4 regions of the Streptomyces sp. NPDC029956 genome follow, and region 2 is predicted to be linked to each of the others. Evidence: riboswitches for the same ligand, from Rfam matches in the RefSeq annotation. Region 2 holds a riboswitch; each other region holds the start of a gene.
What was found. Region 2 has a riboswitch for cyclic di-AMP ahead of ACZ4XX_RS17940 (M23 family metallopeptidase). Riboswitches for the same ligand answer to the same signal wherever they lie in the genome.

Region 1 (7,236 bases), on a different contig from region 2:
CAAGGCCGCGCAGCTGATGCTCCTCGACGCCCCCGACCGCGTCCGTTCGATCATCGGGATCTCACCCGTCTCGGCGGCCGGGTTCCCCATGGACGGGGACACCTGGGAGCTCTTCGCCGGCGCCGCCGAGGAGGCGGGCAACCGGCGCGCGATCATCGACACCACCACGGGCGGGCGCTACGACGACGCCTGGCTGAGCACCCTCGTCGAGCGGTCCCTCCGGCGTTCCTCGCCGACGGCCTTCCGCGCCTATCTGGACTCCTGGTCGCGCACGGACTTCCACGAGCGCGTCCGCGACAACCCGGCCCCCGTACTGCTCGTCGTCGGCGCCCACGACCCGGCGCTCGGCGCCGAGGCGATGGAGGCGACCTGGCTGCGCTGGTACCCCAACGCGCGTCTGGAGGTCCTCAAGGACGCGGGCCACTACGCGCCCGAGGAGACCCCGCAGGCGCTCGCCGAGGCCATCGAGGCCTTCCTCGCCGCCTGACGCGACCTCGGGACCTTCCGTGGTGCCACCGGGGACTTCGGTCCCGGGTGGCACCCCGGGCCGCCGGGCACCCGGCCCATGAAGGGTGGGTGAGCGCACCGGCCGGAGGAGCGGAGGGGCGGGAGACGGCGGAGCAAGGCGAGCGGGAGCGGGGCGGGGTCGTGCGGGGCGGCGACGAGGGACGTCGCGGCGAGAACCCTCACGGTCAGGTTCAGGGTGAGGGTCAGGGCACGGACGGAGGCCGGGGTCCGGCTGCGGACCGGGCTCCGGGCGAAGGGCGTCAGGAAGGCCGGGGCCGAGACGGGGACCGGTCCCGCTCCCGCTCCCGGTCCCGGTCCCGGTCCCGGAACCGGGACAGGGACAGGGGAGCGTGCTGGTCGGTGTCGACGGCTCCGAGTCCGCGCTGGGGGCCGTGGCGGATTCGCGGGCCTGCTGCTCGGCTCGGTCAGCCAGGCGCTGCTCCACCATGCCGACTGCCCGGTCGCGGTGGTGCGAGGAGAGACCGTGGAACGGTCCGGCTGACGTCGCGGTCGGCGCCGGCGGTCCCCGGACGGTCCGCCGTCGCCGGTTCGGCGCCCCTTCGGAAGGTCATCCGAACGTCGACGGAGGCGACGACTTTCGAGGACAGCGGTGCGGCCCCTCGACACCGGATCATCGTGCTCACGACCTCATGGGGCGGGTCCACCACCGGCCCGCCCACGACCAGCAGGAGCACGTTCGATGGGCCTCGCGCAGACGCAGCACCGCTTTCTCGTCCGGCAGAAGGTGACGCCCATGGCCAACCGCTACCTCGTGCACACGGCGGGAGCGGACGGCGAGGAGGGCGAACTCGTCGCCTTCGCCCACCAGAAGAGGCTGGCGTTCAAGGAGCACGTCACCTTCTACACCGACGAGTCCCGGCGCCAGGTCCTCTTCAGCTTCAAGGCTCGCCAGGTGATCGACCTCGGCGCGACCTACGACGTGCACGGAGCGTCCGGCACCCGGCTGGGCGGCTTCCGCAAGAACTTCGGCGCCTCCCTGCTCCGCAGCACCTGGCATCTGAGCAGCGAGGGCGCCGAGGGGGAGACGACCGGGCAGGAGCGGAGCGAGGGCCTCGCGCTGCTGCGGCGTGCCTGGGAGTTCCTGCCCTTCACCGACCTGCTTCCCTTCGTCGTGCCGTACCACTTCGACTTCACCGAGTCGGGCCGTGCGGTGATGTCCGTCGAGAAGCTCTTCGGTCTCCGCGACCGGTACGTGCTCGACATAGCGGACCCCGAGCTCGACCGGCGGCTCGCGATAGCCCAGGCCGTGGCCCTCGACGCCCTCCAGTCCCGCTGACGCCCCGCTCACCCACCCGTCGGGGAAGGGGCGTCTTACCCTGGAGGGACGGGCGGGGGACGGGGCTCGGTGCTCCTCCCCGAGCCCGGAGCCGTGCAGGCGGAAGGACGGGCGGGCCATGTTCTTCAGTGATCGCACCGACGCCGGTCGGCAGCTGGCCGCCCGGCTCGGCCATCTCAAGGGCCATGAGGTCGTGGTGCTCGGTCTGCCGCGTGGTGGGGTGCCGGTGGCGGCCGAGGTGGCCGATGCCCTCGACGCACCGCTCGACATCTGTCTGGTACGGAAGCTGGGGGTGCCCCAGCAGCCGGAGCTGGCGATGGGCGCACTCGGCGAGGGCGGCGTCCGGGTGGTGAACGAGCGGGTGCTCCACGAGGCCGGGGTCGGAGCGCGTGATCTGGCCGCGGTCGAGGAGCGCGAGCACGCCGAGCTCGATCAGCGGACCCGCCGCTATCGGGGCAGCAGGCCGTCCGTGCCCCTGGAGGGCCGAACGGTCCTGGTCGTGGACGACGGTCTCGCCACAGGCGCCACGGCGCTGGCGGCCTGCCGCGTGGTACGGGCGAGGGGCGCCGCCCGGATCATCCTCGCGGTGCCGGTGGCGCCCCGCGGCTGGACGGCCCGGCTCGGCGGCGAGGCCGACGAGACGGTGAGCGTGCACGCGCCGGAGCTGTTCTACGCGATCGGACAGTTCTACCGGGACTTCACACAGACCTCGGACGCGGAGGTCCTCGCCTGTCTGGACCGGATCCGCGCCGCGCACGGACCGGTCGTCCAGGACGCGGACGTACGGATCCCCGTCGCCGACGGTGTCACGCTGGCCGGACGGCTCGCGGTGCCCGAGGGCGCCACCGGCATCGTCCTGTTCGCGCACGGCAGCGGGAGCAGCCGACACAGCCCCCGCAACCGGGCGGTGGCGGGGGCGCTGAACCGTGCGGGACTCGGAACGCTGCTGTTCGACCTGCTCACCGAGGTCGAGGCGGTCGACCGGGCGCATGTCTTCGACACCCCGCTGCTGGCCGGCAGGCTCGCCCGCGCCACGGAGTGGCTCGCCGGGCGACCGGAGAGCGAAGGTCTTCCGCTGGGCTACTTCGGGGCCAGTACGGGAGCGGCCGCCGCGTTGTGGGCGGCGGGCGACCTCGCGTCCTCCGTGGCCGCCGTCGTCTCACGCGGTGGTCGGCCCGACCTCGCGGCCGACCATCTGGCGCGGGTCGAGGCCCCGACGCTGCTCGTGGTCGGAGGCCGGGACGCGCTGGTCCTGGACCTCAACAGGCGGGCCGAGTCCCTGCTGCGCTGCGAGAGCCGGCTGGAGGTCGTGGAGGGCGCCACGCACCTCTTCGAGGAGCCTGGCGCCCTGGAGGAGGTGGCGGAGCTCGCCACCTCCTGGTTCACCGGGCACTTCCGGGATCAGTAGGCGCCGTTGACGTTGTCGATGGAGCCGTAGCGGTCGGCCGCGTAGTTGCAGGCGGCGGTGATGTTGGCGATCGGGTCGAACAGGTCCATCGACGTGCCGGGCACGTGATAGGCCAGGAAGGTCGGCTCGATGACCTGGAGCAGACCCTTGGAGGGGGTGCCGGCCACGGCGTTGGAGTCCCAGAGGTTGATGGCCTGGGGGTTGCCGGAGGACTCCCGCATGATGTTGCGGTGGATCCCCTCGTACGAGCCGGGGATGCCGCGCTGGGCCATGATGTCCAGCGACTCGCGGATCCATCCGTCGAGGTTGTTCGCGTACGGGGTGGCGGCGACGGGCGCGGCCTTGACCGGTGCGGCGGCAGCCGCGGGAGCGGCGGCCGAGGCGCCCGTGCCGGCGGCGGCGGCCGGGGCGGCGCTCCGGCGCTCGGAGCGGTTCGCCCGTTCGGTCGTGACGGCCTTCTCCGCCTGTGTGGGAGCGGCCTTCACGGAATCCCGACGAAGCGTCAGTTCAAGGCCCGGGTGAATGAGTGACGGGTTGTCACCCACGGCGCTCTTGTTGGCGCGGTAAAGGTTCTTCCAGCCGCCCTGAATTCCCTTCTTCTGGGCGATCAGGGAAAGCGAGTCGCCACTGACGACCTTATAGGTGCGCGCCGCGGCAGGAGCGGCGGGAGCCTTGGTGGCGGCCTTCACCGCTGCCGGAGCGGCGGCGGCGGTGATGGCCTTGGCGGCGCTGTGCGGGGCTCCGGAAACGGGCGCGGCGCCGGCCACGGCCGGGGCGATCAACGGCAGGGCGAGTGCGGCTCCGCCCGTGCCGACGAGCGCGAGTCCACGGGAGACGGGGCGGCGGGGGCGGCGGTGCTTACCGTGAGCAGGCATGACGGGATTCCTCTCCGGCGCCTTCGGGGTGAGCTGTCGGGTTCGGACTGGAGATGTCCGGCCGCGCGCACGCGGCTTCACCCCGAGCCGTTCCGGAATCCGGGTCGGCGTATTCGTGGGTCCCCCGCTCCTGCCGTCGGGTGAAAGGGAGGTATTTCGAGCGGTGGCAGGATTCGGCGATCCGCTCGAATGGAGGTGACCGTAGGCCAGTAATGCGATGGAGAACAAGAGGATCTGTGTCCAGGGGGCGGTGAAAGGATCACCGAATTCATGGAATTCAAGATCGAAGGTGTCTCCGCCGCATCGAACTTCCTTGGCCCGTACGGCCTGCGCGGAAACTGATCACCGGGGAGTCCCCGGAAAAGTGAGTCGCATCACCAGGTGTGTGATGTCCGAATGGGGGCGGTAATTCTCTTTATGGTGGAGTGGGCGATAAGAACCCGTTCGGCGGTGCGGGCACTCAAGGGCATAAGTAGCAAAACCGACATTCCTCGTGAACGATGGAGTACCCCGACCGAGGAGCCGCCCGGATGTCGCCCTCCGCCTCCCTGCTCAACCCCGAGACCCTCGACCGTGAGGCCGCCGCCCTCTACGAGAGCGCCACCTGGCAGCGGATCGTCACGGACTGGGCCGAGCCACCGGTGCCCGCACCCGCCGTGGAGAGCTGGCGCGACCTGCTCTCCGTGCCGGTGGAGCGGCTCGTGGCCGACGCGCTCGACGCGCTGCCCCCGCCCCTTCCCGCCGAGCGCCGGCTCCCCGGCCGGATCGGAGCCGCTCTGCCCGACCGGCTGCACGCCTGGCGCCGTATCGGCAGGCCCGAGCTGCGGCCCTCGGTCCACCTCGGCTACGCGCGTCTCGTGCTGACGGAATGGGGCTGGCAGAACGCCCCGTACAAGCTGCGCGACGTGCGCGGGGCCCGGTGTGTCTGCGGTGCGCTCCTCGCCGCGCACCGCCTCGGCCACGGCAGCACGACGACGATGAACGAGGCGGCCGCCTGGATCATGGCCGAGCTCCGCTCGCGGGGGTGGCACGAGCTGATCGGGCCGTGGAACCGCGCCCCGGGCCGTACGGCCGAGGAGGCGGTGGCCCTCGTCGACGCCGCGATCCACCGCGCGGCGCACGCCGGACGCTGACGGGCCGCCCGCCGGTGCGGCTGGTGCGGGACGACGGTGAGGCACCCGCCGCCCCGCACCGGGAGGGCGGGTTCAGCCGGTGATGCTGGGCGCCCCGGTCTCGATGTGACCGGTGTACCGGCGCGACCAGGTCCCGTCGATGTCGGCCAGGATCGTGAAGTCGTACCAGCCGTCCTGGTAGGCGACCGCGTTGAAGAAGTCCTCCCGCGTCGAGCCGGCGGGGACCGTGTAGGTCCAGGGGCCGTCCGTGCGGTAGGCGTTCGAACGGATCGTGAACGTCACCGGTCCGGCCGAGGTGTTGCTCAGCTTGAACCACAGGGCGGTCCGGCCCGTCCCCGCCTCGGTCGCGAACCGGGAGGTCACCTCGACGGACTTGCCGGCCTTGGAGGCGTCCCCGATGAACCGGCGCAGGAAGCGGTTGGGGCCCATCATCGAGATGTCGTACTTGCCGGACCCCGACCCCAGGCCGATGTTGAAGTAGTCGGTGGCCGTGCCGCCCGGGTCGACGGTGTACTGCCAGGCGGCCGTGTCGCGGTGCTGGTGCGGGTGGATCGAGAAGTGGGCCGCCCGCCTGGCCTCGGCGCCCTGGTTCGTCATCGAGAACCAGGCGAGGATCTTGCCCGCGGCCCCGAACTCGAAGCGGTCGAGGTTTCCGTTCACCTGGTACGGCAGCGCGCGGGCCGGCCGGGTGCCGGACTCCTGGGCGGGCTGCGCGTTGTTCTGCGGCGCCGGGTTCGGCAGCGGGCCGCAGGTCGCCTGACCGATGACCTTCGCCGTCGAGGGGAGGCCTGCCGGCACGCCGTACACCGGGTGGGCGAAGTCGAAGACGCCGGTCAGATCGCCCGTCACCTTCCGTCGCCAGGCGCTGATGTGGGGGCAGGTGGCCGGGGTGCCGAGGGCCGTCGTCCAGGTTTCCATGAAGCGCAGCACCGAGGTGTGGTCGAAGACCTCCGAGCTCACCCAGCCGCCCCGGGTCCACGGGGACATGACAATCATGGGGACCCGGAAGCCCAGGCCGATCGGTACGCCGTCGAGGTACTCGCCCGGGGTGCCCGGGGGAGCGACCGGCGGCGGCACGTGGTCGAAGAAGCCGTCGTTCTCGTCGTAGTTGAGGAACAGCACCGTCGAGTCGAACACGTCGGCGTCGGCGGCGAGCGCGCGGTGGACGAGGTCGACGAAGTGCGCGCCGTCCCCGGGCGGTGCGTAGGGGTGCTCCGAGAACGCCTCGCTCGCGACCACCCACGACACCTGGGGCAGCGTGCCCGCCACGACGTCGGCGCGGATCGCCGCGGCGATGTCGTCCGGGGTCGAGCCGGTCACCTTGGGGACCGAGCCCATGCCGCGGTCGTACAGCGGGTCTCCGGGCCGCGCGTCGGTGAACCTCTTGAAGTACGCGAGACCGTTGTCGCCGTAGTTGTCCTGGGCGTTCTGGTAGACCTTCCAGCTCACCCCGGCCCGCTGGAGAGCTTCGGCGTACGTCTCCCAGGTGAGGCCCGACTCCTCGCCGCCGTCCTTGCTGGAGGCGTCGATCTTCCCGCTCCAGAGGAAGGTCCTGTTGGGGCCGGTGGCGCTCAGCGTCGAGCAGAAGTAGGCGTCGCAGATCGTGTAGTGGTCGGCGAGCGCGTGGTGGAAGGGGATGTCCTCGCGGTCGAGGTGGCCGAGCGTGCGGGTGTTGCCGACGCCGGTGACCCAGTTGTCGAGACGGCCCTTGTTCCAGGCGGCGTGCTGAGAGGTCCAGCTGTGCGGCAGGTCGCCGTTGCACTGGGCGAGGGTCTCGCCGTCCACGCCGCCGGCGGGCGGGGTGTCGCTGAGCTTCCAGGGGTACTGGCGGCCGCCCCAGTTGGGCTGGTTGAACATGCCCCAGCCGCCGGGGATGTTGCCCGCGGCGCGGTCGCCGAAGCCCCGTACGCCGCGCAGGGTGCCGAAGTAGTGGTCGAAGCTGCGGTTCTCCTGCATGAGGATCACCACGTGCCGGACGTCGGCGAGGGTGCCGGTGGCGGCCCTCGCCGCGGCGGA
Region 2 (7,236 bases):
GTGGCGGCGGTGCTGTTCGCCGGGCTGACCCTCGTACAGCTCCGGTACATGCCCGCACGGGGGGAGCGGCGGGAGCCGGACGGGGAGGGGCGCGGGCAGTTCCGCACGGTGCTCTCCCACCGGACCTTCTGGCTCTTCTCGCTCGCGATGACCGGCTCGTACGTGCTGTCCTTCCAGGTCTATCTGGCGCTGCCGCTCGCCGCCGGCGGCCCGGGACCCACGACGGCGCTCTTCGTCGTCTCCGCGCTCGTCGCGCTCGCCGGGCAGCTGCGGATCACCGCCTGGTGCAGGCGGCGGCTGAGCCGGGAGCGGTGTCTGGTCCTCGGGCTCGCCCTGATGGGCGGGGCCTTCCTGCTCCCGGCGGCCCTGGGCCGTGGCCTGGTGGGGCTGCTGCTGTGCGCGGCGGTCCTCGCCGTCGCGAACGCGGTGCTCTACCCGTACGAGATGGACACCGTCGTCGCCCTGTCCCGGGGGCGCTGGGTGGCCACCCACTACGGGCTCTACAACACGGTGTGCGGGATCGGGATCACCCTCGGGAACCTGGGCACGGGCGCGCTGCTCGACGTGACCGGGTGGTCGGCGGTGCCGTGGCTCGCGCTGTGCGCGGTGGGGCTGGGGTGTGCGGCGGCGATGGCCCTCCTGGCGAGGGGCGGCCGGCTGGCCGAGGGGACGGCCACCGACTGATACCCGGCCGCGCGCGTGGAGGCCGGGTGCGCGCTGTCCCGTCTCCACGCGCGCGTGGCCAAGCGTCCCGTCTCCACGCGCGCGTGCCCAGGCTGTCCTGCCTCCACGCGCGTGGCCGGGCCTCCCCGGGGCGTACGCCAGTCGGCCCCGTGGGAGTCGCCGCCCCGGGCGGCGGCGGCCACCCTGGGGAGGGCGCGGTACGGGCCGCGGCCGGGTACGGACCGGGCAGGAGAGCACAGGTGGGGCACCCCCCAGGAGTGATCGGCGGGCGGCCGGGCGGCGCGAGCCGCCGCCCGTACGGGGGCGCCCGGAGCTTCATCCGGGCGCTGCCGCCGCTGATCATCGTGGGCGGTGTCGTCTTCGACGTCCTGACGCCTGCCAAGTACAGCGCGGCGCCGATGTTCTCCGCCGCCCCGCTGATCACGGCACCGCTCTTCTCCACCCTCACGACGCTGCTCACCGGGATCGCGGCCGTCCTCGCCTCCGCCGGGCTGCACGTCTACAACGGCACCGCGACCGAGATCCCCTCGCTCACCGAGTTCCTCACCGTGCTCACGGTCTTCGCGCTCGCCATGCTCATCAACCGGGTCGTCCTCCGCAGCGGCGAGCGGCTCGCCTCGGCGCGGGTCATCGCGGAGACCGCGCAGAAGGCGGTGCTGCCGACGCCCGCCGAGCGGATCGGCGGGCTGCAGTGCGCGGCGCGGTACGAGGCGGCGCAGGCGGACGCGTTCATCGGCGGCGACCTGTTCGCCGTCCAGGACACCCCCTACGGGGTACGGCTCGTGGTCGGCGACGTCCGCGGCAAGGGCCTGGACGCGGTCGAGGCCGTCGCCGTCGTCATCGGGGCGTTCCGGGAGGCGGCCGAGCAGGAGCGGACCCTGGAGGGCGTGGCGCAGCGGCTCGAACGCGCTCTCGCCCGGGAGGGCACCCGCCGGCACGGGCTCGACGCCTTCGAGGGGTTCACCACGGCCGTCCTCGCCGAGATCCCGCGCGGTGACGGGGGCGGCACCTTCGACGGTTTCGTACGGGTCGTCAACCGCGGGCACCCGCCTCCGCTGCTGCTGTACGCGGACGGGCGCCTGGACATGCTGGAGCCGGGCGAGCCGGCGCTGCCGCTGGGCATGGGCGATCTGGCGTCGTGGCCGGACCGGGCCGAGGCGCGGCCGTACCCGCCGGGCACGACGCTGCTCTTCTACACCGACGGTCTGTCGGAGGCACGGGACGCCGAGGGCGTCTTCTACGACCCGGGTGAACGGCTCGCCGGGCGGATCTTCCCCGGGCCCGAGGAGCTGCTCGACGCGCTCGTGGACGACGTACGGCTGCACACCGGCGGCGGGTCGACCGACGACATGGCGCTGCTCGCGGTGAGCCGTCCGGCGACGGGGCAGCCGGAGCGGCGCCGGACGATGCCGGTGGTGCCGCCGAGCGGCTCCGGTTCGCCGCGGGGCGGGTCCGGTCACCGGCCGTAGTCGCGGGGTGCCACTGCGATAACAATTGACATAACGTCAGATCGCACGGGTTTCGGCGTCCCTTACTGAAGGGGGGTCAACTCGGACCATTCCCCCTCAATTCAATGAATGATCAAGGGGAACGGCTTGGAATCGGCACCCCGTGTCTATTAACGTTCGATAACGCAGTGCGGTCGTCCCAGCCGTCGCAAGAGACGGCACCGTGCGCACGCGCCGAATCCTGAAAAGGAACCGGGGAACCACTACTTGGGGTGAATCGGGCCCTTCGCACCTGTGCGACGTGCCCGTAGGAGACCTTCCTGCTCCGAACCCGTCAGCTAACCCGGTAGGCGAGAAGGAAGGAAAGGAGCGCGCCTTCGTGGCGTCCAACACTCCCGCACCCGAAGCCCCCTTCGATGCCTTCGGTGGTGGTGCGGGTCCTGCCGCCCCGGACACCGAGTGGAACCCCACCGAGGGATCCCTCCGCTCCGGCGGCCGCCACCGCGTCGTCAAGCAGCGCTCCAACTTCGCCCGTTCCTCCACCGTCCTCGGCGTCGGTGTGATCGCGGCCGTCGGTGCGGGTGGCCTCGCCACCGCGCAGGAGAAGCCCCCGGTGGCCATCTCCCTCCCGGACCTGCCCGACCTCAACCTGCCGGACGCCCACGACCTCCCCGGTGTCGGCGACCTCCTCCCCGAAGAGGCCCAGGAGACGGTCAGCGCGGCCCGCGCCAACCCGAACCCGCTCACCGTCGCCACGTACGCCACCGTCGACGACGAGCAGGGCACGAAGGCCCCGCAGATGCAGCAGGCCGGCCTGGTCACCCAGGACGGCCCGGCCACGAAGGCCGCGCCCGGCGCCGGTGACGCGGGCGAGGCCCTGCGCGCCCGCATCCTCCAGCAGGCCGAGCAGCAGCAGGCCTCCGCCGACGCCGCCGACAAGGCCGCGGCGGAGAAGGCGGCGGCCGAGAAGGCCGCAGCGGAGGCCGTGGCCAAGGCCGACGCGGCGGAGAAGGCGGCCGCCGAGGCGAAGGCCAAGGCCGAGGCGGAGGCCAAGGCCAAGGCGGAAGCCGAGGCGAAGGCGAAGGCCGAGGCCGCGGCCGAGGCCGAGCGCCTCGCCAAGCTGGCCGCCAGCTACACGCTGCCGCTCTCCTCGTACAGCCTCAGCGCCACCTACATGCAGTCCGGCTCGATGTGGTCCTCCGGCTACCACACCGGCCTCGACTTCGCCGCCCCCACCGGCACCCCGCTCAAGGCGGTCCACGGCGGCACCGTCAAGTCGGCCGGCTGGTCCGGCTCGTACGGCTACCGCGTCGTCCTGGAGCTCTCGGACGGCACCGAGATCTGGTACGCCCACATGTCCTCCATGACCGTCTCCGCCGGCCAGACCGTGGGCACCGGCGAGACGATCGGCCGCGTCGGCGCCACCGGCAACGTCACGGGCGCCCACCTCCACATGGAGGTGCACACGCCCGGCGGATCCGGCCTCGACCCGGCGGAATGGCTGCGCTCCAAGGGCCTGAGCCTCTGACCCGCCCGGGTCGCCACGAGGGCGACCCGGTCCGTCCGCGCGGGCGCGCCGGCCCCGGCCGCCGTGTGCGCCCTACCGCGCGGGCGCCGCGGCCCCGGCCTCCGCGATCCAGGCGTCCAGCTGCTCCCGGGTGGTGCCGGGGTCGGCGACCAGCGCACCCAGGTCGTCGCCCTCGACGACGGTGGTCGCCAGGGCCGGGCACCTGCGGCAGCCGTCCACACCGACCTGGACCCACCACTTGCAGTGGGGGCGCAGATGACACCGCGGCACGCTCCGCTGCTCGTCCGCCGGCGTCGCGGCCACCCGCTCCACCAGACCGCAGTCATTGCCCCTGCGGTGCAGACAGTTGCTGACGCAGTGCGAAGCGAAGCGCAGGACCCGGGTCGGCTCGACGTCCTTCGGGACGACCGGCAGCACGTCGCGGGCCGGCACGGGGTCGGCGAGGTACACGACCTCGCCGTCCTGCCCCGACCGCACCCCCAGGACCACCGACTCCGGTGCGTCGGCCTTGCCGCTCGGGCACCATGTCCTGCTCTCCCCGGAACGGTCCGCGGTGTTCATCTCCACCTCCTCGTCCGTCGCGTGGGACCGCTACACGATCTGGCCGGCGCAGGCCGGGGTGCAGGCCGCTGCCGTGCGCTCCTGCTCGACCGCCTTGGCCAGGTGCGCCTCCAGCTGGGCCGAGGTGATCTGTCCGGGCCTGGGCGAGGACTGCGCGGACGCGGCACCCGCTCCGCCGAGGACGAGCGCGGCGGCCGCGAGCGCGGCGGCGGTTCCCCCGACAGCGGGGCGACTCGTGTACTTCATGCTGCAACCTCCTGGATGGGTACGAAAGGTGTACCGGCACGCTAGGAGGCCCCGGCGACCGCCACCGGCAGTTCGCGGCGGCTGTTGGGGGGCGTTCGCGCCCGCGGCTAGCTGCGGTACGGGTTGAAGCCGTCGTAGTCCAGGTACTGCGGCGGCGCCCACACCTGGCCCGTCGCCCGCGCCGCGTACGTGAGCGCGGGGGAGGCCACCGCCCGGCGCTGCCACAGGTGGTGCAGCAACTCCTGCTCCCGGACCGGGAAGTCGGGCCCGGCCGTGCCGCGCCGGGCCCGGTCCCGCAGGAACGCCAGGGTCGTCGCGAAGGACTCGTACTCGCCGACGGCCCGCGCGGCCGGCGGCCCGTACGTGCGGGCGGCGAAGGCGCGGGCCAGCTGGCGGGCGCGCATCGAGGAGAGCGCGAGCGGCTCGGCGGGGGAGAGCCACCCGGCCGCCGCGTACGCCGGGAGCTCGCCGGATATCGTGCGCAGCTCGCGCTGCCGGCTCCAGACCGCGAGCCAGGTCAGCAGACCGAAGGCCGGGACCATGAGCGCCCCGTACACCGCGTAGAAGGTCAGGGGGCCGCCGAAGGTCGCGGAGCCGTTCCAGGCGGCGTGCAGGCCCATGGCGAGCAGCAGCCCGGCGAGCGGCAGCAGGACCCGGCGCAGGCGCCTGCCGCGCGGCGCGAGGGCGGCGAAGCCGAAGCCGATGCCGGTGAGCACGGTGAAGAGCGGATGCGCGAACGGTGACATGACGACCCGGACGAAGAAGGTCGCGGCGGTCACCGAGCCGAGGCCGGTGGAGCCGAACTCCTGGTCCTCGCCGAAGGCGTTGCCGAGATAGAGGATGTTCTCGGTGAAGGCGAAGCCGGTCGCGGTGAACCCGGCGATCACGACCCCGTCGACGAGCCCGCCGAAGTGCTTCCTGCGGAAGAGGAAGAGCAGCAGGATCGCGGCGGCCTTCGCGGACTCCTCCACCACGGGCGCGACGACGGTCGCCCCGAGGGTGTCCGCCGATGCGGGATCGGCGGTGGCCGTCGCGATCCAGCGGACCGCGAAGGAGTTCGCCAGGATCGCGACGAGCGCGGCGGCGAAGGCGCCCCAGGCGAACGCGAAGAGCAGGTTCTTCCAGGGACCCGGCTCGACCCGGTCGAGCCAGCGGAACGCCGCCATCAGCAGCGGTACGGGAAGCACGGCGAGGCCCAGGCCGACGAGGAAGCCCTCGGTGCCCGTCTGCTCGCGGACCAGCCCGAGGATGAACAGCGCGCAGATCGCGAGCACGGTGACGAGGGCGACGCCCCGGACCAGCCGGCTGCGCCAGAAGTCCCGGCGGGGCCGGTAGCGCCACTGGGACCGGTCGGCGGCCGCCGGGAAGGCCGGCTCCTCGGTGTCCCGGTGGGGGACGGGAGCGGCACCGGCTTCGGTGGGGACGGGGAAGGACACGTGAGCGACCCTAACGACCCCCACCGACACCCGGAAAAGGGTTAAGCCCGTCGCGATTCCCCCGGGGTCACTTCCGCCGGAAGAGGAGATCGTTCACGACGTGGCCCTTGTCGAGCCCCTGCCCCTCGAAGCGGGTGAGCGGCCGGAACTCGGGCCGGGGCGAGAAACCGCCGTCGGCCTGGGTGTTCTCGAAGTCGGGGTGCGCGGAGAGCACCTCCAGCATCTGCTCGGCGTACGACTCCCAGTCGGTGGCGCAGTGCAGCACGCCGCCGGGCTTGAGCCGGGTCGCGAGGAGGCTGAGGAACTCGGGCTGGATGAGGCGCCGCTTGTGGTGGCGGGCCTTCGGCCAGGGGTCCGGGAAGTAGACGCGGCAGCCGTCGAGGGAGTCCTTGTCGAGCATTTCGCGGAGCAGGATGATCGCGTCGCCGTTGGCGACCCGGACGTTGGTCAGGTCGTTCCGGTCGGCGAGGCCGAGGAGATTGCCCTGGCCGGGGGTGTGGACGTCGACGGCGAGGATGCCGGTGCCGGGGTCGGCGGCGGCCATCTGCGCGGTCGCCTCGCCCATGCCGAAGCCGATCTCGAGGACGACGGGGAGCCCGTCGAACATCTCGCCGAGGTCGATGACCCGCTTGCCGTCGATGTCGAGACCCCAGTCCGGCCACCGCTTCAGCAGGGCCTCGGCCTGACCGGCGGTGACGCGACTGCGTCGCGGCTGGAAGCTGCGGATCCGCCGCTCGTGATGAGACCCGGCGGGATCGGGCAGGGGGCCCTCACCGGGCGCGAACCGCTGGCTGCCCCGCTGCGAGACGGGCCGGACGGACTCGGCGGGGTCGGCGACGGGACGCGCGATGTTCTCTGGCTGCTCAGACACAATGACCCGATTCTACGGCGAACCCCGCCGCCCACACGGCGGTGGGCTACAGCCGCGCCAGCGCTCTCCCCGCCACCTCGCGGCCGATCGGCAGCGACGCCGTCGCCGCGGGCGACGGTGCGTTCAGCACGTGGACCGTCCTCGGCGCCTCCCGGATCAGGAAGTCGTCGACCAGCGTCCCGTCGCGCAGCACCGCCTGCGCCCGGACCCCCGCGTCCGCCCGCCGCAGGTCCGACTCCGACACCACCGGCAGCAGCCGCCGCACCGCCTCCGTGAACGCCCGCTTGGACACCGACCGCCGTAGCTCACCCGCTCCGTACCGCCAGTGCGCCCGGGCGATCGCCCACGAGCCGGGCCACGCGAGCGTGCCGGCCAGCTCGCGAGGGCGGACGACGGACCAGCCGTACCCCTCCCGGGCGAGCGCCGGGACCGCGTTCGGCCCGATGTGGACGCCGCCGTCGA
Region 3 (7,236 bases), on a different contig from region 2:
CCACCTCGACATGCTCGCCGGCTTCGGCGTGATGGGCCTCGGACGACACCACCCCGTCGTCCGCAAGGCCCTCCACGACGTCCTGGACGCCCAGCTCGCCGACCTCACCCGTTTCGACTGCCAACCGCTGCCCGGGCTCCTCGCCGAGCGCCTGCTCGCCCACAGCCCGCACCTCGACCGGGTCTTCTTCGGCAACAGCGGCACGGAGGCCGTGGAGACCGCCCTGAAGTTCGCCCGGTACGCCACCGGGCGGCCCAGGGTCCTCTACTGCACCCACGCCTTCCACGGGCTCACCACCGGCTCCCTCTCCGTCAACGGGGAGAACGGCTTCCGGGACGGCTTCGCCCCGCTGCTGCCCGACACGGCGATCGGGCTCGGCGACCTGGACGCCCTGGAGCGGGAGCTGGGCAAGGGCGACGTGGCCGCCTTCGTCGTCGAGCCCATCCAGGGCAAGGGCGTCCACGAGACCCCGCCGGGCTTCCTGCGCGCCGCGCAGGAGCTGTTGCACCGGCACGGGGCGCTGCTCATCGCCGACGAGGTGCAGACCGGCCTCGGCAGGACCGGCGACTTCTACGCCTACCAGCACGAGGACGGCGTCGAGCCGGATCTGGTCTGTGTCGCCAAGGCGCTCTCCGGCGGCTATGTGCCGGTCGGCGCCACCCTCGGCAAGGACTGGATCTTCAAGAAGGTCTACTCGTCGATGGACCGGGTCCTGGTCCACTCGGCGAGCTTCGGATCGAACGCGCAGGCCATGACGGCTGGGCTCGCCGTCCTCTCGGTCATGGAGGACGAGGGGACGGTCGCGCACGCCCGCCGGATCGGCGACCTGCTCTCCGGGCGGCTGAAGGAGCTCGTGCCCCGGTACGAGCTGCTCCACGAGATCCGCGGGCGCGGACTGATGATCGGGATCGAGTTCGGCCGGCCGTCCTCGCTGGGCCTGCGCGGGCGCTGGACCATGCTCCAGGCGGCCCGGAAGGGTCTCTTCGCCCAGATGGTCGTCGTCCCGCTGCTCCAGCGGCACCAGATCCTCACCCAGGTCTCCGGGGACCATCTGGAGGTGATCAAACTGATCCCGCCGCTGGTGATCGACGAGGCGGACGTGGACCGGTTCGTCACCGCGTTCACCGCGGTCATGGACGACGCCCACGGGGGCGGCGGACTGATGTGGGACTTCGGGAAGACCCTGGTGAAACAGGCCGTCGCGCAGCGCTGACCGTATGACCCCGGGCTTTTGCCTCTGAGGCAAGAAACTTGCCTCAGAGGCACGATCCTGGCGGAATGGACGCATGGACCACGTCCCCGGGGAGACCTCCCCGGACCCCGCCACCCCGGCCCCCGGCGTTCCGGGCGCCGCCGGCCCCGACGTCCTGCCGGACGTCGCCCCGCAGCTGCGGGCCCTGCGCCGCCGCCGGGGACTCACCCTGGAGGCCGCCGCCCAGCGGGCCGGCCTCTCGCCGGCCCACCTCTCGCGCCTGGAGACGGGGAACCGGCAGCCCTCGCTCCCCATGCTGCTCGCCCTCGCCCGCATCTACGGTACGACGGTCTCCGAGCTCCTCGGCGAGACGCCCCCCGAACGGGACCCCGTGGTCCGCGCCGGACGCTCCGAACCCGTCGAGGCCGACGGCTGGATCTACCGCCAGGCGGGCGGCGCCGGGCGCGCCCTGCAGTGCCTGCGGGTCCACGTGCCGTACGCCACCCGGGGCGACATCGTGCGCGTCCACCCCGGCGAGGAGTGGATCCACGTCCTGGAGGGCCGGGTGCGGCTCGCGCTCGGCGAGGCCGTCCACGTCCTCGACCCCGGGGACAGCGCGCACTTCGACTCGCTGACCCCGCACCGGATCGGGGCGGCGACCCCCGGCGGGGCCGAGCTGCTCTTCGTGCACACACTGATGCAGAGCCCCGTCGCCGAGCTGTGTCTCGGCGACGGAACTCCGCACCGGCGCTGATCCCGCGTACTCCTTCGACCTTCCTTCGAAAGAAAAGGACCGAGATGTCCGAGAAGTCACGAGCTGTCACCGGTGAAGAGCGAGGCGAGGGCAAGTTCCCCAAGGGTCTCGTCCTGCGCCTCTTCGCCTATCTGATCGCCGGGCACCTCTTCGCCGGCTTCCTCTACCTGCTCTTCATGCTCGGCGGGCAGAACCAGTAGGTCCTGCTCACGCCTCCGTGAGCAGTCGCTCCCGCAGCCGCTCACGGGTCTCGGGGGACAGCTTCAGGCCCTCCGTGAGGTAGGCGTCCACCGAGCCCCAGGTCGCCTCGATGGTCTCGAAGGCGCCCCGCAGATACTCCACCCGCGCGTCGAACAGCGGGCTCAGCAGCTCCATCACCTCGGGCGACATCGCATCCGGGGCGGTGGAGCTGCGGCGCACCTTGTAGCGGCGGTGCGGGTCGTTCGACTTCACGTAGTCGGCCTCGATCGCCTCCCGCTCGACCCCGAGGGCCAGCAGGGTGATCGCGATGGAGAGTCCGGCGCGGTCCTTGCCGGCCGCGCAGTGCATCAGGGCGGGGAGGCTGTCCTCGGCCATGGCGTGCAGGATCCGGCTGTGCTCCGCGGTCCGCTCGACCACCATCTTCCGGTACGAGTCGGACATTCGGGTCGCTGCCTTGCCGTCGCCGAGGATGCCCCGCAGCTGCTCGATGTCGCCGTCGCGGACCAGCTTCCAGAACTCCTTGCCGTCGGCCGGGTCGTTGAGCGGTATGTTCACGTTCCGCACGCCCGCAAGATCGACGTCCGGGCCCTCGATCTTCCGGTCGGCGAGGTTCCGGAAGTCGAAGACGGTGTGCAGTCCGAGCGAGTCGAGGAAGACGACGTCCTCCTCGGTGGCGTGGGCGAGGTGGCCGCTGCGGAAGAGACGGCCGGGGTGCACGGCGCGCCCGTCCGTCGTCGGCAGGCCGCCCACGTCCCGGAAGTTGCGGACCTCGGCCAGCTCGGGTTCGTTCGCTTCGATGGGCGGGACCTGCGGCAGCTGCTGCGTCACGGATGCTCCTGGTGGTCGACGTTCGGGTGCCCGACGCGAGATCGGTTCCAGGGGCAATCATCCAGGTGGGGCCGTGTCCTCGCACCCCCCTGGACGGGAATGGGTGATCTGTCCGAATTAGGGCGTTGCGTATAACGCGCCCTGTTTACAGGCGAGATGGGCCCAGGCGCGTGAGCAGGGTCATAGAAGTGACGGATCGTGGCCGACGGGCCGAAGCAATTGCCGTACGGAAAAGGGAAATCGAGGGTCCGTCATCCACGGAGGGTGACCGGCTTTCCCGGGGAAATGCCGTACCCGGAATGCCGGGAAAAATCATTGGCTTGTTCGCGCCGACCCCGCTCGTCTAGCGTCACCGTCAATCCGGTCGGACCGCCGAATCCTGCCACCGTCCGGAATTCCACTCATCCCATGCGTGGCAGGAGCGGGGGACCCAGGAAGTACGCCGGTCCCGCGATGCAGGACGGCTTGGGGTGAAGCCGCGTGAGAGCGCGGCCGGGCATCTCCAGTCCGAACCCGACAGCTCACCTCGCAGGCGCCGGAGAGGAATTCGCCATGCCCGCGAAGGGTAAGCACCGCCGCATCAAGTCCAACCGCCTCACCCGCGGAATCGCCGCCGCCGGTACGGGAGGCGCCGTCGTCGCCCTCCCGCTCCTCGGTGCCACCGGCGCCCAGGCCGCCCCGGCCGCCGCTCCCGGCCAGGCCGTCACCGCGGCCGCCCAGGTGAAGGCCCCCGCCGTCGCCAAGGCGGCGCCCACCGCCAAGCAGGCCGCGCCGAAGACGTACTCCGTCGCGCGGGGCGACTACCTGTCGAAGATCGCCGCCGAGCACCACCTCGCCGGCGGTTGGCAGAAGCTGTACGCGGACAACCGTCAGGTCGTCGGCGAGAACCCCTCCCTCATCCTGCCCGGCATGAAGCTCACCCTCGGCGCCAAGAGCACCGCCAAGGCCGCCGCGCCGAAGAGCGCCGCGCCCAAGGCCGCCGCGCCGAAGAGCGCCGCGCCCAAGGCCGCCGCGCCGAAGAGCTCCGCGAAGAACGGCGACACCTCGCGCGCCTCCCGGAGCAGCGAGCGCTCCTCCGCCCCGGCCGCGAGCGCGCCCTCCTCGGACACGTCCGCCGCGCAGACCTCGAAGTCCTCCGCCGCGACCTCTGCCTCCGGCTGGTTCGCCCCGGTCAGCGGCGGTATGTCCACCCCGTACCGCGCCTCGGGCTCCATGTGGTCCTCCGGCTACCACACCGGTGTCGACTTCATGGCCTCCACCGGCACCACGATCGTCGCGGTCGGCCCCGGCACCGTCTACTCCGCGGGCGACGGCGGCGCGTACGGCAACCAGGTCGTCATCCAGCACGCCGACGGCACCTTCTCGCAGTACGCCCACCTCTCCTCGATCTCCGTCTCCGCCGGCCAGACCGTGAGCGGCGGCGAGCAGATCGGTCTCTCCGGCGCGACCGGCAACGTCACCGGCCCGCACCTGCACTTCGAGATCCGCACCGGGCCGGAGTACGGCTCCGACATCGACCCGATCTCCGCCCTGCGTCAGCACGGCGTGAGCATCTGACGCACCGTCGTCACCCGGAGGCCCGGCACCCACGTGCCGGGCCTCCGGCGTGTTCCCGGTCTATTCCGGCTTGGCAAATTCTTTATCGGTGGCATATGTCACCCTGCGTCAACCCCTCCTTACGGTCGCGTAGGTCACATCCGAAGGGGAAGGATGTGCTCCTGTGGCAGACGATTCGAGATCAACAGACAAGCATGCAATCGGGTCGTACGCGGCGATCGGTGACAGCTTCACCGAGGGCGTCGGAGACCCCGGGCCCGACGGGACGTACGTCGGCTGGGCGGACCGCTTCGCGGTGCTGCTCGCCGACCAGCTGCCGGAGCACGACGCCTTCCGCTACGCCAACCTGGCCGTACGCGGGCGCCTCCTCGACCAGATCGTGGCGGAACAGGTTCCGAGGGCGAAGGAACTCGCCCCCGACCTGGTGACCTTCTGCGCCGGCGGAAACGACATCATCCGCCCCGGCACGGACCCCGACGAGGTCGCCGAGCGCTTCGAGCGCGCCGTCGCCGAACTGACCTCCGCCGTCGGCACCGTGATGGTGACCACCGGCTTCGACACGCGCGGCGTCACGCTCCTCAAGCACCTGCGCGGCAAGATCGCCACGTACAACGGGCACGTCCGGGCCATCGCGGACCGCTACGACTGCCCGGTCCTCGACCTCTGGTCCCTGAGGTCCGTGCAGGACCGACGCGCCTGGGACGACGACCGGCTGCACCTCTCCTCGGACGGCCACACCCGGGTCGCGCTGCGCGCCGCCCAGGTCCTCGGCATGCCGGTGCCGGCCGACCCGGACCAGGCGTGGCCGCCGGTACCCCCGCGCGGCACGCTCGAGGTGCGCCGCGACGACATCCACTGGGCCAAGGAGTACCTCGTGCCCTGGATCGGGCGCCGGCTGCGCGGCGAGAGCTCCGGCGACCACGTCGAGGCGAAGCGCCCCGACCTCATGCCCCTGTAGTTCCGGGGATCGTCGGCGGGTGCACGACGGCGGGGATCCGCTCCAGGACCCCGCCGGCGAACACGTCGTACAGCGGCAGCGTCTCCAGATGGACGTAGCCGATGTGACAGTCGCAGACGGCGAGGGGACAGGCCCGGGGACGGAGGGCGGCGCGGTACGAGCCGTCGTACAGGTTCCCCAGCTCGGCCTTGACGAAATGGCAGCGCCGTACCGTCCCCTCGCCGTCCACCGAGATCACCGACTCCCCGGTCCGGCACGGCAGCCCCGCCGAGCGGTGCGGATGACGGCTGTACGGGAAGAGCGGATCGATCCGCGTCCACTCCGCGGCCTCCGCGTCGGTGTACGTGTGCCCCTCGGCCGCGTTCACCCAGAGGTACACGTGCGCCGGAAGCGCGGCCCGCAGCCGCCGGGCGTGCTCCGCGTGCTCGGGAAGCCCGACGACGCCGACGCTGAAGCGGACGCCCCGCTCCGCCAGCTCCCCGCACGTGGCGAGGAAGCGCTCGTAGGGCGTCTGTCCCGGGTGGTACGTGCACCAGAGCGCCACGCTCTCCGGGTCCGCCTCCGCCAGCCAGTCGGTCCGGCAGCTCAGGTTCGTCTGGATCGCCACCCGCTCCACGTGGGGCAGCCGGGACAGCTCGACCAGCGCCCGCCGGTACCAGGACCGGACCAGGCCCTCGCCCCACGGGGTGAAGAGGACGCGCAGCCGGTCCCCGGTCTGCCCGGCGGCCCACCCGGTGAACCGTTCGAGCGCCGCCCGGTCCGCGCGCAGCTGCTCCCGGCTGTCCCGGCGCTTGGCGAACGGGCAGTACGGACAGTCGAAGTCGCAGGAGGAGAGCGGCCCGCGGTAGAGCAGGGTCAGGTCCATGCCCCGGTCCGTGATCGGGCTCGGGCTCGGCGACGGTGTCAGGTCTCTGCCCGGGCCGGTGCCCGGGATCCGCGACGGAGTCAGGTCCACGGCCGCCGCCTACTTCGGCTCGTACGCGGCCATCGCGGCCCGCACCGAGGGGGAGAAGAGCTCCGGGCCGAGGCCGTCCGAGTGGGCCAGGCCCTCGGGGGAGAGCCGGAGCAGCCCGGCCGGAGCCTCCTCGTCCAGCCAGCCCAGGGCCTCGAACCGGTCCAGCTCCGCCGGGAAGTCCGCGAACGGCGAGGCGCCGAAGCGCTCCTCGTACCCGGCGACCGGCATGCCCTCGGCCTGGAGCAGCGACTGGAGCAGATGGCGGCGCCTGGCCTCCCCGGCGTCGACCCACCGGCCGACCTCGGCCCGCGAGAAGTCCGCGGTCTCCGTGTAGGCGTCGATGATCGTACGGATCTCCCGCATGTCGACGGCGTAGTCGAAGGAGTAGTGGAGGGCCGAGGTGTACGAGCGGGCCCCGCAGCCCAGGCCGATCATCCCGTCGGTCTGGCAGGCGTAGTCGTCGGGACCGAGCGGTGCGGCGTCCGTCCGGCGGAACATCCGCATCGACACCTGCTCGTAGCCGTGGGTGAGAAGACGGTCCCGGCCGTACCGGTACAGGCGCAGCCGCTGCTCGTCCCACTCACGGTCGGCGGCGGGGGACATCCGGCCGAGGCCGGTGAGCGGCCGCACGTACAGCGGATAGAGGTACAGCTCCTCCGGGCGCCAGGCGAGGGCGGCGTCGAGCGAGGAGCGCCAGGACTCCTCGGTCTGTCCGTCGATGCCGTAGATCAGGTCGATGTTGAGCACGGGGACGCCGGTGTCCCGGATCCGGCCGAGGGCCGATTCGACGT
Region 4 (7,236 bases), on a different contig from region 2:
GACCGACCGGCTCATCGACTCCTTCGCGGAGAAGGGGAGCGCGGACCTCATCCACGAGTTCGCCTTCCCGCTCCCCATCTACGCGATCTGCGACCTGCTCGGCGTGCCCGAGGAGGACCAGGACGACTTCCGCGACTGGGCCGGGATGATGATCCGGCACGGAGGCGGCCCGCGCGGCGGGGTCGCGCGCTCGGTCAAGAAGATGCGCGGCTATCTCGCCGAGCTGATCCACCGCAAGCGGGAGGAGCCCGGGGAGGACCTCATCTCGGGGCTCATCAAGGCCTCCGACCACGGCGAGCACCTCACCGAGAACGAGGCCGCCGCGATGGCCTTCATCCTTCTCTTCGCCGGCTTCGAGACGACCGTCAACCTCATCGGCAACGGCATGTACCAGCTCCTGCGTCACCCCGGGCAGCGCGAGCTGCTCCAGGCGTCGGTCGCGGCCGGGGAGACCGGACTCCTGGAGACCGGGATCGAGGAGCTGCTGCGGTACGACGGGCCGGTGGAGATGGCCACCTGGCGGTACGCGACCGAGCCCCTGACCCTCGGCGGGCAGGACATCCCTGCGGGCGACCCCGTCCTCGTGGTGCTCGCCGCCGCGGACCGGGACCCGGAGCGCTTCGACGGGCCGGACACCCTGGACCTGACCCGGCGCGACAACCAGCACCTCGGGTACGGGCACGGCATCCACTACTGCCTGGGCGCGCCGCTCGCGCGGCTCGAAGGGCAGACCGCGCTCGCCACTCTGCTGACTCGGCTTCCGGACCTGCGACTTGCCGCCGATCCGGAGGAACTGAGGTGGCGCGGCGGGCTCATCATGCGCGGATTGCGCACGCTTCCGGTGGAGTTCTCCCCTTCCGCACGACCTCCACGAAATGACGATCCGTCAGAACTGTGATCTTCGCGTGATCGCGGGTGCATCGACTTGTGATGAGCGTTCGAATAGGGCTACGTTCCCCGTCAGCTCGGTTCGTCAACGTGGTTGAGTAATTCGGCCACGTCGGCAACTCGGGTCGTCCACACAGTCGTCACGCGAAAGGCGCTCCTATGCGTTCCGGGAACGGACGTCACCGTCGCCCCCGTCAGGCCCCCGCAATCGTCGTCGCCGCGGGCGTGACCGGCTCCGCCATGGCGCTGCCGCTGCTCGCCACCGGGTCCGCCTCCGCCGCAGACGCCGCCACCTGGGACCGGGTCGCCGAGTGCGAGTCCGGCGGCCAGTGGAGCGCCAACTTCGGCAACGGCATGTACGGCGGGCTCCAGTTCACCCAGGACAGCTGGGAGCGCAACGGCGGTCTGACGTACGCGCCCAGCCCCGACCTGGCCAGCAGGGCCCAGCAGATCGCGGTGGCCGAGAAGGCCCTTGCCAAGGGCTCCAACGAGTGGGCCACCTGCGCGCCGATCGCCGGCCTGACGAACGACGGCACGTCGCCCGGCGTGGACCCGGGCCCCGCGAGCGTCCCCAAGGCTCCCACGGGCCCGGTTCCCGAGTCGAACTGGACCACCGGCCTTCCCGGCACCTCAGGGGAGTCCTCGGACGAGGCGAAGAAGCCGGAGAAGTCCCAGGCCGCGAAGAAGGCCACGGAGACGACTTCGCCCACCACGGCTGCCACACCCGTCTCGCCGACCGCTCCCGTCACACCGACCACTCCGACGAGCCCGTCCGTGTCGACCGACCCGGGCCACCCGACCGTGCCCGCCACTCCGGGTGCGCCCGATGGGTCCGTTACGCCGGGTACGCCCGTTACGCCCGGAACGCCGAGCGCGCCGGGGGCCACCACGCCCGGTGGGCCGACGGATGACGTGTCGTCGGCCACGCCCGGAACCGGGAAGCATCGGGGCGACGCCGCCCCGGAGGAAACCGGCAAGCCGGACAGTTCTACCGAATCCGGTAGACATGCTTCGTCGGATGGCAAGCTCACCGAAAAGCCCGTGAAGGACTCCCCGGCTGACGCTTCGAAGGAATCGGACGCAACGGACAGTCAGGGCAAGTCGGGCGCCTACCTCGTACAGCCGGGCGACAACCTGTCCGCCATTGCGGAGGAGAACGAACTCCCCGGAGGCTGGACCGCCCTCTACGACGCCAACCGGCAGACCGTGGGCGTGGATCCGGACCTCATCCTCCCTGGTCAGGCCCTCGATCTGACGAACGGTTCGACCGCGTCGGCGGAGTGATTCGGGCGCTAATGTCCGGTTCTGGGCAAGTGAGACATGGGTCTCTTCGCCCCAACTGGCGTGTCCCGTCCGCAAACTTTGCTGCCGTTACCTCTCACCTGCACAAACACCCCCCGCCGGAAGGCAAGTAGGGGCGTTATTTCCGTAATACGCCTCTTTGAACTTCCGGTGGGTCTGTGTCTACGGTCGTCACCGCTCGCCACCGCGGGCCCCGTCGACCGAAACGCCGAATCCTGCCGTCGGCCGATGGGAACAGTCGTCGCGCAAGCGCCGAAGGCAGGAGTGGGGGACCCAAGGTAAGTGCCGGTCCCGGCCGTTGAGACAGACGGCCGGCGAACGGCTTGGGGTGAAGCCGCGCGCTAGGACGCGCGGCCGGGCAACTTTCCGGCCCGAACCCGACAGCTCACCTCACAGGCGTCGGTGAGGAGAATCTCCATGCTGTTTTCCGGTAAGGGCAAACACCGCCGTCCCTCCAAGGCCACCCAGGTCGTCACGCTCGTCGGCGTCACCGGTGTCGCCGTCGCCGCCCCGCTGATGACCGCGGGCACCGCCTCGGCCGCCACGGTCTCCGAGTGGGACACCGTCGCCGCGTGCGAGTCCGGCGGCAACTGGTCCATCAACACGGGCAACGGCTACTACGGCGGCCTGCAGTTCTCGGCCTCCACCTGGGCCGCGTACGGCGGCACCGCCTACGCCGCGACCGCCAACCAGGCGTCGAAGTCCCAGCAGATCGCCATCGCCGAGAAGGTCCTCGCGGGCCAGGGCAAGGGCGCCTGGCCGTCCTGCGGCGTGGGCCTCTCCGGCGCCTCGCCGAACACCGGTGCCGCCGAGAGCGCGCCGCAGCAGAGCACCCACCAGCCGCAGCAGGAGCGGAAGGCCGAGCAGCCGACCACCCGCAGCGAGCAGCGTCAGGCCCCGAAGAAGACCGCGCAGCAGGCCGCTCCGCAGGCCGCCGCGAAGAAGACCGTCACCACCCCGACCGGCAAGAAGGTCAAGAAGGGCGACGGCGAGTACAAGGTCGTGGCCGGCGACACCCTCAGCAAGATCGCCCAGGCGCAGGGCGTCAAGGGTGGCTGGGCCGAGCTCTTCGAGCTGAACAAGGGCGTCGTCGAGAACGCCGACCTCATCTACCCGGGCCAGCAGCTTCACCTGAAGTGAGCCCGGCGGTCCGCGTGAGTCCGGCGGCTCACGCGGCCCCTCCGACCCTCCCGCGGTGACCACCCCGGCCCGACGTGCCCATCCCCCGTGCGCGTCGGGCCGGGGTTCCCCGTTTCCGGCGGGCGTACGGAGGGATCGGCACGGTACTCGGGGGAGGGCCCGCGGGGCGGACCGCGCGATCGGCACGGTTACCGACCGGTAGATCTGAGGCCCTTCGTCCCGAGATGCATGCCCTTGGGTCCTTTTTCGTCCCAGGGGGCGGGCGCCCGGCTGGCCGGAGCCCCCGAGCCGGTTAGGCTCATGTCGCAAGGCCAAGCGACCCTGCACCGACCTTGCGTCACATCCAGCGTCACATCCCAAAAAGGAGATGCTCGTGCCGTCCATCGACGTCGTCGTAGCCCGGGAAATCCTGGACTCCCGAGGCAACCCCACGGTCGAGGTCGAGGTCGGCCTCGACGACGGCAGCACCGGCCGTGCTGCTGTTCCGTCCGGCGCCTCCACCGGTGCGTTCGAGGCCATCGAGCTTCGCGACGGTGACCCGAACCGCTACCTGGGCAAGGGTGTCGAGAAGGCCGTCCTCGCCGTCATCGAGCAGATCGGCCCGGAGCTCGTCGGCTACGACGCCACCGAGCAGCGCCTGATCGACCAGGCCATGTTCGACCTGGACGCCACCGAGAACAAGGGCTCCCTCGGCGCCAACGCCATCCTCGGCGTCTCCCTCGCCGTCGCGCACGCCGCGTCCGAGGCCTCGGACCTCCCGCTCTTCCGCTACCTCGGCGGCCCGAACGCGCACCTGCTGCCCGTTCCGATGATGAACATCCTCAACGGTGGGTCGCACGCCGACTCCAACGTGGACATCCAGGAGTTCATGATCGCCCCGATCGGCGCGGAGTCCTTCTCCGAGGCCCTCCGCTGGGGCGCCGAGATCTACCACACCCTCAAGGCCGTGCTGAAGCGCAAGGGCCTCTCCACCGGCCTCGGCGACGAGGGCGGCTTCGCGCCGAACCTCGAGTCGAACCGCGCCGCCCTCGACCTCATCGTCGAGGCCATCAAGGAGGCCGGCTACACCCCGGGCTCCGACGTCGCGCTCGCGCTCGACGTGGCCGCGTCCGAGTTCTACAAGGACGGCAAGTACGAGTTCGAGGGCAAGTCCCGCTCGGCCGCCGAGATGACCGAGTACTACGAGGAGCTCGTCTCCGCGTACCCGATGGTCTCCATCGAGGACCCGCTGTACGAGGACGACTGGGCCGGCTGGAAGGTCCTCACCGACAAGCTGGGCTCCAAGGTCCAGATCGTCGGCGACGACCTCTTCGTCACCAACCCGGAGCGCCTGGCCCGTGGCATCGAGGAGGGCACCGCGAACGCCCTCCTGGTCAAGGTCAACCAGATCGGCTCGCTGACCGAGACCCTCGACGCCGTCGAGCTCGCCCAGCGCAACGGCTTCAAGTGCATGATGTCCCACCGCTCCGGCGAGACCGAGGACGTCACCATCGCCGACCTCGCGGTCGCCGTGAACTGCGGCCAGATCAAGACCGGCGCCCCGGCCCGCTCGGACCGTGTCGCCAAGTACAACCAGCTGCTGCGCATCGAGGAGATCCTCGACGACGCCGCGGTCTACGCCGGCCGCAGCGCCTTCCCGCGCTTCAAGGGCTGATCACCCCGCAAGGCTGATCGACGGCTGAGCCCCTCCGCAGGGCGGCTTCCGTACGTCCCCGTACTCGGTCCCGTACCGTGTGCGGGGACGTCCGCGTGAACAGGGGAGGCGACACGACATGGCCGCGAAGGACCGGGACCGGTTCTCCACCGCGACCCGGATCAGACTGCTCGGCGAGCAGACCGCCGCCCGTGTCTACCGTTCCCAGACCCGCCGCCAGGCCCGCCGTTCCCGGCTCACCGGCCGCGCGGCCTTCCTCGCCCTGGTCGTCTGCTCCCTCGTCGTGGCGCTCGCCTACCCGATGCGGAGCTACGTCTCCCAGCAGGGCGAGATCGCCGAGCAGGAGCGCAGGGCCGCCGAGGCCGCCCGCCGGGTCGAGGAGCTCAGGGACGAGAAGGCCCGCCTCCAGGACCCGGCCTACGTCCGCCGCCTCGCCCGCGAGCACCTCCACTACGTGCTGCCCGGCGAGACCGGCTTCACCGTGAACGACCCCGACGCGGAGCAACGGCCCCGCGGCGACCAGGGCGCGGCGGACCGCCCCTGGTACGACAACCTCTGGGACGGCGTCGACCACGCCGACCGCCCCTGACCCCTCCTCCGCACCAGACGAGCAAGGCAACCGAGACAAACATGGAAACGCCCCCTCCGCAGACCGAACGCACCGAGCCCACCGAGCGGGACATCGCCGCCTTCGAGCTCCAGCTCGGCCGGCCGCCCCGCGGCCTGCGCGCCATCGCGCACCGCTGCCCGTGCGGCAACCCGGACGTCGTCGAGACCGCGCCCCGGCTCCCCGACGGCACGCCGTTCCCGACCACGTACTACCTGACCTGCCCCCGGGCGGCCTCGGCCATCGGGACCCTGGAGGCCAACGGGGTCATGAAGGAGATGCAGGCCCGGCTCGCCACCGACCCGGAGCTCGCCGCCGCCTACCGGGCCGCGCACGAGGACTACATCGCACGCCGTGACGCCATCGAGGTCCTGGAGGGCTTCCCGAGCGCCGGCGGCATGCCGGACCGCGTGAAGTGCCTGCACGTCCTCGTCGGCCACTCGCTGGCCGCCGGACCCGGGGTGAACCCGTTCGGCGACGAGGCGCTCGCGATGCTGCCGGAGTGGTGGGCGAAGGGCGCCTGTGTCACGCCGTGCGCGGACAAGGAAGAGAAGGAGTCCGCGGAATGACCCGGGTCGCCGGAATCGACTGCGGTACGAACTCCATCCGCCTCCTCGTCGCCGACGTCCACCCCGAGACGGGCGACCTGATCGAGCTGGACCGGCGGATGACGATCGTCCGGCTCGGCCAGGGCGTCGACAAGACGGGGCGCCTCGCGCCCGAGGCCCTGGAGCGGACCTTCGCGGCCTGCCGCGCGTACGCCGAGGTCATCGAGGAGCTGGGTGCCGAGAAGCTCCGCTTCGTCGCCACCTCCGCCTCCCGCGACGCCGAGAACCGCGCGGACTTCGTGAACGGGGTCGTGGAGATCCTCGGCGTCGAACCCGAGGTGATCACCGGCGACCAGGAGGCCGCGTTCTCCTTCACCGGGGCCACCGGCGAGCTGCACGGCGACGACCGCCGGCTGGTCGTGGACATCGGCGGCGGCTCGACCGAGTTCGTCGTCGGCAACCGGCACGTCGAGGCGGCCCGCTCCGTCGACATCGGCTGCGTCCGGCTCACCGAGCGGCACGTCCGGCACGACCCGCCGACCGCCGAGGAGGCCGACGCGATCCGCGCCGACGTCCGGGCCGCGCTCGACCTGGCCGCCGAGACCGTCCCGATCGACACCGCCGAGACCCTCGTCGGGCTCGCCGGTTCGGTCACCACGGTCGCCGCCATCGCCCTCGGGCTCCCGGAGTACGACTCCGAGAAGATCCACCACGCCCGGATCTCCGCCGCCCAGGTCGCCGAGGTCACCGACCGGCTGCTCGCCTCCACCCACGCCGAGCGGGCCGCGATCCCCGTCATCCACCCCGGCCGGGTCGACGTGATCATCGCCGGCGCGATCGTCCTGAGGGAGATCGTCGAGCGGGTCGGAGCGCACGAGGTCGTCGTCAGCGAGCACGACATCCTCGATGGGATCGCCCTATCCGTCGCATAGTGGGCACCTATCGAGCCTCCTGACGACGTGCCGTCGGGAAAGTTCGTGAAGTTCTTCACAAGGAAAAGGGCCCTGGCGGCGTCCGAGGGGGGTCTTTGGGCCCTTCGGGGGGTGCCTCAGGGCCCTTTCGCAGGCGCGGGGGCAGATTCGCTCGATGTTTCCATC

Region 1: another riboswitch for cyclic di-AMP. It lies ahead of ACZ4XX_RS12795 (LysM peptidoglycan-binding domain-containing protein); the one in region 2 lies ahead of ACZ4XX_RS17940 (M23 family metallopeptidase).
Region 3: another riboswitch for cyclic di-AMP. It lies ahead of ACZ4XX_RS07920 (M23 family metallopeptidase); the one in region 2 lies ahead of ACZ4XX_RS17940 (M23 family metallopeptidase).
Region 4: another riboswitch for cyclic di-AMP. It lies ahead of ACZ4XX_RS26885 (transglycosylase family protein); the one in region 2 lies ahead of ACZ4XX_RS17940 (M23 family metallopeptidase).

What each region holds. Positions count from the first base shown of each region.
Region 1 covers NZ_JBVHZJ010000012.1:171,533-178,768, forward strand. Annotated here, with positions in the region: gene ACZ4XX_RS12775 (alpha/beta fold hydrolase) at 1-487, shown strand, start outside; partial or broken gene ACZ4XX_RS12780 (universal stress protein) at 884-1,009, shown strand; gene ACZ4XX_RS12785 (LURP-one-related family protein) at 1,208-1,804, shown strand; gene ACZ4XX_RS12790 (phosphoribosyltransferase family protein) at 1,923-3,212, shown strand; gene ACZ4XX_RS12795 (LysM peptidoglycan-binding domain-containing protein) at 3,206-4,087, opposite strand; cyclic di-AMP (ydaO/yuaA leader) riboswitch at 4,093-4,276, opposite strand; gene ACZ4XX_RS12800 (DUF6197 family protein) at 4,618-5,220, shown strand; gene ACZ4XX_RS12805 (phosphocholine-specific phospholipase C) at 5,293-7,236, opposite strand, start outside.
Region 2 covers NZ_JBVHZJ010000019.1:104,360-111,595, forward strand. Annotated here, with positions in the region: gene ACZ4XX_RS17930 (MFS transporter) at 1-684, shown strand, start outside; gene ACZ4XX_RS17935 (PP2C family protein-serine/threonine phosphatase) at 924-2,153, shown strand; cyclic di-AMP (ydaO/yuaA leader) riboswitch at 2,355-2,500, shown strand; gene ACZ4XX_RS17940 (M23 family metallopeptidase) at 2,512-3,660, shown strand; gene ACZ4XX_RS17945 (hypothetical protein) at 3,733-4,221, opposite strand; gene ACZ4XX_RS17950 (hypothetical protein) at 4,252-4,467, opposite strand; gene ACZ4XX_RS17955 (PrsW family intramembrane metalloprotease) at 4,575-5,903, opposite strand; gene trmB (tRNA (guanosine(46)-N7)-methyltransferase TrmB) at 5,971-6,774, opposite strand; gene lhgO (L-2-hydroxyglutarate oxidase) at 6,821-7,236, opposite strand, start outside.
Region 3 covers NZ_JBVHZJ010000007.1:140,814-148,049, forward strand. Annotated here, with positions in the region: gene ACZ4XX_RS07900 (aspartate aminotransferase family protein) at 1-1,213, shown strand, start outside; gene ACZ4XX_RS07905 (helix-turn-helix domain-containing protein) at 1,287-1,946, shown strand; gene ACZ4XX_RS07910 (DUF6126 family protein) at 1,991-2,146, shown strand; gene ACZ4XX_RS07915 (tyrosine-protein phosphatase) at 2,154-2,975, opposite strand; cyclic di-AMP (ydaO/yuaA leader) riboswitch at 3,364-3,523, shown strand; gene ACZ4XX_RS07920 (M23 family metallopeptidase) at 3,528-4,532, shown strand; gene ACZ4XX_RS07925 (SGNH/GDSL hydrolase family protein) at 4,696-5,490, shown strand; gene ACZ4XX_RS07930 (STM4011 family radical SAM protein) at 5,477-6,355, opposite strand; gene ACZ4XX_RS07935 (STM4012 family radical SAM protein) at 6,455-7,236, opposite strand, start outside.
Region 4 covers NZ_JBVHZJ010000038.1:56,474-63,709, reverse strand. Annotated here, with positions in the region: gene ACZ4XX_RS26895 (cytochrome P450 family protein) at 1-898, shown strand, start outside; gene ACZ4XX_RS26890 (transglycosylase family protein) at 1,048-2,172, shown strand; cyclic di-AMP (ydaO/yuaA leader) riboswitch at 2,431-2,604, shown strand; gene ACZ4XX_RS26885 (transglycosylase family protein) at 2,608-3,330, shown strand; gene eno (phosphopyruvate hydratase) at 3,698-4,984, shown strand; gene ACZ4XX_RS26875 (FtsB family cell division protein) at 5,103-5,573, shown strand; gene ACZ4XX_RS26870 (DUF501 domain-containing protein) at 5,615-6,160, shown strand; gene ACZ4XX_RS26865 (Ppx/GppA phosphatase family protein) at 6,157-7,071, shown strand.